4 regions of the Cellulosimicrobium sp. RS genome follow, and region 4 is predicted to be linked to each of the others. Evidence: riboswitches for the same ligand, from Rfam matches in the RefSeq annotation. Region 4 holds a riboswitch; each other region holds the start of a gene.
What was found. Region 4 has a riboswitch for thiamine pyrophosphate ahead of thiD (bifunctional hydroxymethylpyrimidine kinase/phosphomethylpyrimidine kinase). Riboswitches for the same ligand answer to the same signal wherever they lie in the genome.
Positions count from the first base shown of each region.

Region 1: another riboswitch for thiamine pyrophosphate. It lies ahead of ACI769_RS15100 (thiamine ABC transporter substrate binding subunit); the one in region 4 lies ahead of thiD (bifunctional hydroxymethylpyrimidine kinase/phosphomethylpyrimidine kinase).
Region 2: another riboswitch for thiamine pyrophosphate. It lies ahead of thiO (glycine oxidase ThiO); the one in region 4 lies ahead of thiD (bifunctional hydroxymethylpyrimidine kinase/phosphomethylpyrimidine kinase).
Region 3: another riboswitch for thiamine pyrophosphate. It lies ahead of ACI769_RS16985 (TenA family protein); the one in region 4 lies ahead of thiD (bifunctional hydroxymethylpyrimidine kinase/phosphomethylpyrimidine kinase).

Region 1 covers NZ_JBJXVU010000009.1:211,844-214,032, forward strand. Annotated here, with positions in the region: gene ACI769_RS15095 (ABC transporter ATP-binding protein) at 1-522, opposite strand, end outside; TPP riboswitch at 841-945, shown strand; gene ACI769_RS15100 (thiamine ABC transporter substrate binding subunit) at 1,028-2,119, shown strand; gene ACI769_RS15105 (ABC transporter permease) at 2,187-2,189, shown strand, end outside.
Region 2 covers NZ_JBJXVU010000001.1:45,744-47,932, reverse strand. Annotated here, with positions in the region: gene guaA (glutamine-hydrolyzing GMP synthase) at 1-366, opposite strand, end outside; gene thiE (thiamine phosphate synthase) at 409-1,122, opposite strand; TPP riboswitch at 1,167-1,269, shown strand; gene thiO (glycine oxidase ThiO) at 1,259-2,189, shown strand, end outside.
Region 3 covers NZ_JBJXVU010000011.1:195,007-197,195, forward strand. Annotated here, with positions in the region: gene ACI769_RS16980 (VOC family protein) at 1-733, opposite strand, end outside; TPP riboswitch at 820-948, shown strand; gene ACI769_RS16985 (TenA family protein) at 939-1,691, shown strand; gene ACI769_RS16990 (helix-turn-helix domain-containing protein) at 1,805-2,189, shown strand, end outside.
Region 4 covers NZ_JBJXVU010000001.1:673,072-675,260, reverse strand. Annotated here, with positions in the region: gene ACI769_RS03060 (DUF4862 family protein) at 1-148, shown strand, start outside; gene thiD (bifunctional hydroxymethylpyrimidine kinase/phosphomethylpyrimidine kinase) at 212-1,183, opposite strand; TPP riboswitch at 1,177-1,271, opposite strand; gene ACI769_RS03050 (hypothetical protein) at 1,349-1,573, shown strand; gene ACI769_RS03045 (SDR family oxidoreductase) at 1,646-2,189, opposite strand, start outside.

The DNA.
Region 1 (2,189 bases), on a different contig from region 4:
GGCGCGCGAGTCGAGGTTCCCCGTCGGCTCGTCCGCGAGCACGATCGCGGGTCGCGACACCAGCGCCCGCGCGCACGCGACGCGCTGCTGCTGCCCGCCCGACAGCTCGGCGGGTCGGTGCCCCAGCCGAGGGCGCAGGCCCACGGCGTCGACCACGCGGTCGAACCACTCCCGGTCGACGGGCCGCCGGGCGATCGCGAGCGGCAGCACGATGTTCTCCTCCGCCGTGAGCGTCGGCACGAGGTTGAACGACTGGAAGACGAACCCCAGGCGCGTCCGCCGCAGGCGCGTCAGGCGCCGCTCGCTCATCGCGGAGACGGTCTCTCCGTCGACGACGACGGTCCCCGCCGTGGGGGAGTCGAGCCCCGCGAGGCAGTGCAGGAGCGTGGACTTCCCGGACCCGGACGGGCCCATGATCGCCGTCAGCCGACCCGTCTCGACGTCCACGTCCACGCCGTCGAGCGCACGCACCGCGGCCTCGCCGCGCCCGTACGTCTTCACCAGCCCGCGCGCGGTCGCGATCGCGGGTCGCGCAGCGCCCTGAGCGCCCTCAGTGCCCTCAGTGGGCGGGCCCTCGCGCGGGGTGCTCCGCCGTGCCGCACCTGTCGTCGTCACGTCCTCGTCCGTCCTCTCGTCGTGCCGCTGCGCGGGAGCGTCGTGGCTCGCCGGGCGGCGTCGTCCTGTGGTGGCCGCCGGGGCTCCCGGCGGCCGTACCGACCCTCCCGCGGCGCGCCTGCCCGAGGCATCGGGGGCGGGCCCCGAACCGTCCCTGGTCCGCGGCCGCCGGTGCTCAGGGTTCTCTCAGGGGACTCTCCGGGTGAGGGGCCGGTGTAGGCTCGCGGTGAACGACAGGGGAGCTCCTGGAGGAGCTGAGAGTGCGGACCACCGCAGACCCTCGAACCTGATCCGGTTAGCACCGGTGGAGGAAGTCGGGAATCTCGATCACCTGCTCGCGCGGTCCGTCGCGCCCACCCGGCGCACGGCTCGTCGGGCCGGTGGACCCCTCCTGAACGTCCAGGGAGGACACATGCAGCACACGACCACCGTCGCCCGCCGCGGCCGGGCCCTCGCGACCGGCGTGGGCGCGACGCTCGCGCTCCTCGCCCTCGCGGCCTGCTCGGGTGGTGACGGCGCCGGGGGCGACGACGCGTCGTCGGGCAGCGGGGGCACGGTCACCCTGGTGACCCACGACTCCTTCGCGGTGAGCGACGACGTGCTCGCCGCGTTCGAGGAGGAGAGCGGGCTCACCGTCGAGCAGGTCGCGCCCGGCGACGGCGGCGCGCTGGTCAACCAGCTGATCCTCACGAAGGACTCGCCCCTCGGCGACGTCGTGTTCGGGATCGACAACACCTTCGCGTCGCGCGCGATCGACGAGGGCGTCCTCGAGCCGTACACGCCCGCCGACGTCGCGGAGTCCGCCGCGTCGTACGCGGTCGGCGACGGCGGCGAGCTCACCGCCGTCGACCTCGGTGACGTGTGCGTCAACGTGGACCACGCGTGGTTCGCCGACGCGGGGATCCCCGAGCCCGTGACGCTCGAGGACCTGGCGAAGCCGGAGTACCGGGACCTCCTCGTCGTGACCAACCCCGCGACGTCGTCGCCGGGCCTCGCGTTCCTCCTCGCGACCGTCGGGGCGTTCGGTGAGGACGGCTGGGAGGACTACTGGGCGGACCTGCGCGCCAACGGCGTGAAGGTCGTCGACGGCTGGTCCGACGCGTACTACGTCGACTTCTCCGGCTCGGAGGGCGCGGGGCCGCGCCCGCTCGTGCTGTCGTACTCGACGTCGCCCGCGTTCACGCTCACCGAGGACGGCTCCGCGTCGACCACGGGCGCGCTGCTCGACACGTGCTTCCGCCAGGTCGAGTACGCGGGCGTGCTCGCGAACGCGAAGAACCCCGAGGGCGCGCAGCAGCTCCTCGACTTCCTCGTGAGCGAGACGTTCCAGGCCGACGTCGCCGACCAGATGTACATGTACCCCGCCGACGACTCCGTCACGCTGCCCGACGGCTGGGCCGAGTTCGCGCCGCTCGCCGACGAGCCCTTCGAGGTCGCGCCCGCCGACGTCGCGGCGCACCGCGACGAGTGGATCAAGGCATGGACGGCGACGGTCGTCGACTGACCCCCGGTCCCCGAGCGACCACGGCTCTCCCTCGCGGGGTAGAGCCGTGGTCGCGCGGGGGAGAGCCGTG
Region 2 (2,189 bases), 630 kb from region 4:
GCCGTACTCGCGCAGGCCCGTCTGGGCGACCTCGCCGCCGAGGGCCTTCGCCATGGCCTGGAAGCCGTAGCAGATGCCCATGACGGGCACGCCTGCCTCGAACAGCGCCGGGTCGACGAACGGGGCACCCGTCGCGTACACGGACGAGGGGCCGCCCGAGAGGATGATCGCGGCCGGGTCCTTCGCGAGCATCTGCTCGACCGTGAAGGTGTGCGGCACGATCTCGGAGTAGACCTTGGCCTCGCGCACGCGGCGCGCGATGAGCTGCGCGTACTGGGCGCCGAAGTCGACGACGAGCACGGGCCGCGGGGTCGAGGCCACCTCGGCGGTGGTGGGGGTGTCGGGAGCGGTGGCGGGTGACGTCACCCGTCCAGGATAGTCGCCGTGCGGCGGGGCTCGTCCCGCGTCTCAGGCGTCGGCGGGCACCTCGGCGCGCGCCGCGACGCGCTCGCGCAGGGCGCGGGCGGCCGCCTCCGGGTCGCTCGCCGCCGTGATCGCGCGCACCACCACGATCCGGGTCGCGCCCGCGTCGAGGACCGCGTCGAGCCGGTCCGCGTCGATCCCGCCGATCGCGAACCAGGGCGTCGCGGGCCGGGTCGCCGCGACGTCCCGCAGCAGGTCGAGGCCGACGGCGGCCCGCCCCGGCTTCGTCGGGGTCGCCCACAGCGGACCCACGCAGAAGTAGTCCACCGCCGGGTCGGCCTCCGCCGCGGCCGCCTGCGCGGCCGAGTGCGTGGACCGGCCGAGCACGGGCCCCGCGCCGAGCAGCGCCCGCACGGCCGGGACCGGCAGGTCGCCCTGGCCCATGTGCACGACCGGCGCGCCCGTGACCGACGCCACGTCCGCCCGGTCGTTCACGGCCCACAGCGCGCCGTGCTCCGTCGCGACGCGCGCGACGAGCTCCTGGAGCTCGAGCTCCCGCGCGACGTCGAGCGTCTTGTCGCGGAGCTGCACGACGTCCACCCCGCCCGCGAGCGCCGCCCGCAGGAAGTCCTCGAGGTCGCCGCGCTCCTCGCGCGCGTCCGTGCAGAGGTAGAGCCGCGCGTCGGCGAGCCGGGCGCGTGCGGCGTCCCCTGCCGACGGGGCGGGAGTGGCCGGGGTGGTGGAGGTCTCGGAGCTCACCCGCGGGAGCCTAGCCTCGGCGGGCCCACGGCAGGAGGTACTGTGGCCGACAGCACGGGAGCCCCGCACGGGGCTGAGAGGGCGTCGCCGCCGACCGTCGAACCTGATCTGGGTCATGCCAGCGAAGGGAGCGCACATGAGCCTGTCCGTCCACCCGTCCGCGGGTCGCTCCGTCGTGCCCGACGGCGCGCGTGACGTCGTCGTCGTGGGGGGCGGGATCGTGGGTCTCGCCGTCGCGTGGCGCGCGGCGCGCGCGGGCCTGACCGTCACGGTGCTCGACCCGACGCCGGGCGCGGGCGCGACCCATGCCGCCGCGGGGATGCTCGCGCCGGTGACCGAGGCCGACTTCGGGGAGGAGGCCGCCCTGCGGCTCCACCTCGCGGCCGCCGCGGCGTGGCCGGCGTTCGCCGCGGACCTGCGCGCGGCGACGGGGGTGGACGTCGGGCTGCGGATCGCCGGGACGCTCACCCTCGCCTACGACGCGGACGACCTCGCGCTGCTCCGCCGCGTCCTCGCGCTGCACGCCGCGCACGGTCTCGTGTCGCACGAGCTCACCGTCGCCGACGCGCGCCGACGCGAGCCGTACCTGGGCCCGCGCGTCGCCGGGGCGGCGTGGGCCCCCGCGGACCACGCCGTCGACCCGCGCGCGACGCACGCCGCGCTGCTCGCCGCGCTCGGCGGACGCGACACCGCGGGTGCGGGCTCGGCCACCGGGGCGCGCGTCGTCCGCGCGTCCGCGACCCGGCTCGCGCTCGATGCCGGGCGCGTGGTCGGCGTGCACGACGACGCGGGCCGGCTCCACCGCGCGGGTGCGGTCGTCGTCGCGGCGGGCTGGCAGTCGGGCGCCCTGCTCGCGGACGTGCCGGGCGTCGTCGTGCCCACGCGGCCGGTGAAGGGTCAGACGCTGCGGCTCGACGCGGGCCCGGACCTCGCGCTGGAGCACGTCGTGCGCGGGCTCGTGCAGGGCCGGCCGGTGTACGTCGTGCCGCGCGACCCCGAGCCTGCCGGCCCGCGCGCCGGGCACCGGGAGGTCGTCGTCGGGGCCACCACCGAGGAGAACCCGGACG
Region 3 (2,189 bases), on a different contig from region 4:
CGGCGCGGGGCCCGGCGCCCGCGCTGTTCCACACGTTCATCGCGACGTGGTGGTGGTACCCGCCCGCGGACGCGAAGAGCGCCCCGCTGTACCCGGTGAGCGTCGCCTCGAAGCCGACGGCGTCGACGTAGAAGGCGTGGGCGGTCGCGACGTCGCCCACCTGCAGGTGCACGTGACCGACGCGGCCCGCGAGCGAGGGGCCGGCGTCGAACGTCTCCTGGTCGAGGTGCGTGCGCAGGTAGGCGTTCGGGTCGAGGAACGTCGTCGTCATGAGGATCTGACCGTGCTCGCGCACCCACGTCTCGCGGGGGCGGTCGGTGTAGAGCTCGACGCCGTTGCCCTCGGGGTCGGTGAAGTAGAACGCCTCGCTGACGAGGTGGTCGCTCGACCCGACGAAGGTGCCGCGGCGGTCCTGCGCGGCGCGGTAGACGGTCGCGGCTAGGCTCGGGCCGTCGTCGAACAGGAAGGCCGTGTGGAACAGGCCGGCCTGGCGCGGGTCGACGGGCGGCAGCCCGGGCGTGTGCACGAGGCGCAGCATGGGCGTGCGGCCGCGGCCCAGCACACGGTGCACCTCGGCGCCGCGCGACCGCTCCTCGAGCGGGGCGAGGGCGAACGCGCCCGTGTAGTACGAGGTCATGAGCTCGAGGTCGCCCACGCGCAGCGTGACGGCGTCCATGCTCGTGGACGGGGACAGGAGGCGGTCGGTCGGCGCGCCCGGCGTGCTCGTGGTCATGTCTTCTCCAACTTGTTGTCGCTACAACTATATTCCCACACCGTGGCGAGGGCTCCCGCACCGGCGCCGTCCTTGCTAGGGTCGGCGCGAACCACGCGGGGCGTCCCGCCCGGGCCACGGCCCGGGCCGAGGGACTGAGACGAGCGGTACGGCCGCCCGGACCCGTCGAACCTGATCTCGCTAGCACGAGCGGAGGAACGTGGGCATGACGACGCCTGCTGCCATCACCCTGAACCCTGTCCTCGCGGACGACCCGACCGCGCTCGTCCGGCAGGAGGAGACCGGCTTCACCGCCGACCTCGCCCGCCGGTACGCGGACCTCTTCGAGACGTTCTACGACCACCCCTTCCTGGCCGGGCTGCGCGACGGCTCCGTCGAGCCCGCCGCGGTCCGCCACTACGTGGGCCAGGACCACCAGTACCTCACGGCCTACCTGCGCTGCTACGGCCTCGGCATGGCCCTCGCGCCCGACCGGTCGTGGGCGGCCTACTTCCACGACAAGGCCGGCTTCCTCCTCGACGACGAGTCGCACGCGCACCACGCGATGTGCGACTTCCTCGGCGTGACGTACGAGGAGGCGCAGACGCACCGCCTCGCGCCCAGCGCGCAGGCCTACGTCGACCACATGACGGCGGCCGGCCGCGACTCGCTCGGCGTGCTGCTCGCCGCGCTGCTGCCGTGCCCGTGGACCTACATCTGGTCCGCGCGGCGCTTCTGGCTCGGCGAGCGCGAGACGACGCCCGGCGCCCTCGGCGACGACCACCCGCTCGCGGGCTGGTGGCAGTTCTACGCGGCCGAGCGCACCGAGGACGTCCTCACGGACCTGCGCGCCCGCCTCGACGCGCTCGCCGCGGACGCGGGCGAGGCGGAGCGCGCGCGCATGGAGCGCGCGTTCGAGCTGAGCTGCCGCCACGAGATCCGCTTCTGGCAGATGGCCTGGTCGCTCGAGCGCTGGTGACCCGTCCGGCCGGGCGCGCGGCCGGCGTCGCGCCGTGCGCCCGGCCTTACGCCAGCAGCAGATACCCACCCGGGTGCCTCGGCACCCGGGTGGGCCGCGGGTAGCGTGAACGCATGGACGCGACGAGCGCGGTGCCGGGCACGCTGCCGGACGTGGTGCCGGACGGGGTGACGCCGAGCCCCCGCTCCCGGGCGGGCGGACGGGCGGAGCCCCTCCTGCGCCACGTCATCGGGGGGATCCTGCGGCGGGCGCGGCTCGCGCAGGGGCGCACGCTCGTCGACGTCGCGGCCGCCGCGCGCGTCTCCACCGCCTACCTGTCCGAGGTGGAGCGCGGGCGCAAGGAGGCGTCGTCCGAGGTCCTCGCCGCCGTGTGCGGCGCCCTCGGCCTGCGCCTCGTCGACCTCGTCGCCCGCACGGGCGAGGAGCTGCGGCCGCTCGCGCCCGTCCGCGTGCTGTCCTCCGCGCGAGAGCGCGGTGCCCTCTCCGCGCCACGGCACG
Region 4 (2,189 bases):
CACGCGGCCCGAGGACGCCCCGCCCGCGCAGCGCCTCGCCGTCGCGCGCGCGACGCTCGCCGTGCTCCGCGACGCGCTGGCCGACCTCGACACCGACCGCGGAGCCGACCGCAGGGCCGACCACGCAGCGAGCGGCCCCACGGCCTGAGTGCGTCCCGCGGCCCGGGCTCGGCACGTCGCAGCAGCCCGGGCTCGCCCGGTCGGCCCGGGCTCAGCCCGGCCGCACGGGCGCCGAGCGGTGCAGGTGGTCCACGGGCCCCCGGCCCGTCCCCACCCGCAGCGCGGCGCCGGCACGCAGCGCGCCCGTGAGCCACTCCTTCGCCTCGCGCGCCGCCTCCTCCCAGCTCGCGCGCTGCGGTCGCAGCGCCGCGAGCGCCGCCGAGAGCGAGCACCCCGTGCCGTGGGTGTGGGGCGTGTCGACACGCTCGGCGTCGAACGTCGTGACGGTGACCGCCCCCGGCGCGCGGCCCGTCGTCGGCCCGGGCGCGGGGACGACGAGCGCGTCGGGCGACGTGCGTCCGGTGAGGTGACCTCCCTTGAGCAGCACGACGGCGTCGCTCGCGGTCGCGTACGACGTCGCCTGGTGCAGGGCGTCGTCCCACGTCGTCGCGGGCTCCTGCCCGCCGAGGACGGCGAGCTCGGGCAGGTTCGGCGTGACGACGTCGGCGCGCGCCGCGAGGTCGCGCACGGCCTGCTCGGCACCCGCGTCGAGCAGGCGGTGGCCGGACGTCGCGACCATCACCGGGTCCAGGACGACCCAGGGCCGCGGAGCACCCGTGGCGGCGCGCGCCGCGGCGAGGTCGTCGAGCCACTCCCCGACGGCGCGGGCGTTCGCCTCGTCCGCGACCATGCCGATCTTCACGGCATCGACGTCGACGTCGTCGGACACGGCGTCGAGCTGCGCGCGCAGGAACGCCGGCCCGGGGACGTGCACCGACCGCACGCCGTGGGTGTTCTGCGCGACGAGCGCCGTGGTGACGGCCATGCCGTAGGCGCCGTGCGCGCAGAACGCCTTGAGGTCGGCCTGGATCCCGGCGCCGCCGGTCGGGTCGGTCCCCGCGACGGAGAGGACGCGGGGGCGGGACGGGACCGGGTCGGGCCGACGGCCCGGGTCGGGGCGGCGGTCACGGTCCACGGGGGCGGAGGCCGGGTCGGAGGTGTGCCGAGGCAGGGCGAGCGTCATCGCGCGGACATCCCTTCGCTGGTACGAGCCAGATCAGGTTCGACGGGTCTCATCTCAGCCCCGGTGCGGGGCACCCCGTGTCGCGGGCCATGCTACGCGGCGACCCGTGCGCTTTTCACCCGCCCCGAGGCGTGAGACGACGCGCGTGCACGCGTCTTTCCGGGTATGACGCAGCACGTCGCCCCCGCGACCCGCCCCTTCCTGCCGGACGCGGCCGTCCCGGTCCAGGTGCCCGCCCTCTGCACGACGTTCGACCGCGACGGCCGGCGGGTCGTGCTCACGGGCGTCGTCACGCACGACGCGGGCGGCCTCGTGGCGTTCGAGTACGAGCACCCCGAGCGGGGCCTGTGGCACGTGTGGGTCGACCGGGACACGTGCGTCCCCCTGTGACCCCGTGCCCGGACGCACGGACGCCGCCCGACCGGGGGGTCGGGCGGCGTCGGCCGTGCGGGGTGCGTGCGCTCAGCGGGCGGGGAGCTCTCCCGGCATCGGGTCGTCGGAGCCCCAGCGCGTGACGCGCAGCCGACGGCCGTCGGGACCGGGCAGCGCGACGCCCGCGCGGGCGGCCTCCTGGGCGGCCGCGCGGAGCGACCCGGGCGAGTCGTGCGTCACGCGCACGAACGACCCCGAGAACGCGTCGAGCTCGCCGCGGGCGATCGCGACGACCATCTCGACCGTGCGCTCGACGGGCGTCCACTCCGTGCGGCCCTCGTGCATGACCATGGACGCCGTCATGTCGGTCTGCACGACGCCCGGCGACACCTCGAAGGTCCGCAGCCCGAGCGCGTGGCCCGAGCGGTGGAGGTTCGCCCCGAGACGCAGGAGCGCCGTCTTGCTCGCGTTGTACGCGCTCGCGCCCTCCATGTCGTGCGAGCCCGCGCCGCTGTTGAGGTCGACGACGCGGCCGCCGCCGCGCGCGAGCATCCCGGGGACGACGGCGCGCGCGAGCAGGAACGGCCCGCGCACGTTGGTCTCCAGGACGGCCCACCACTCGTCGGGGTCCGCC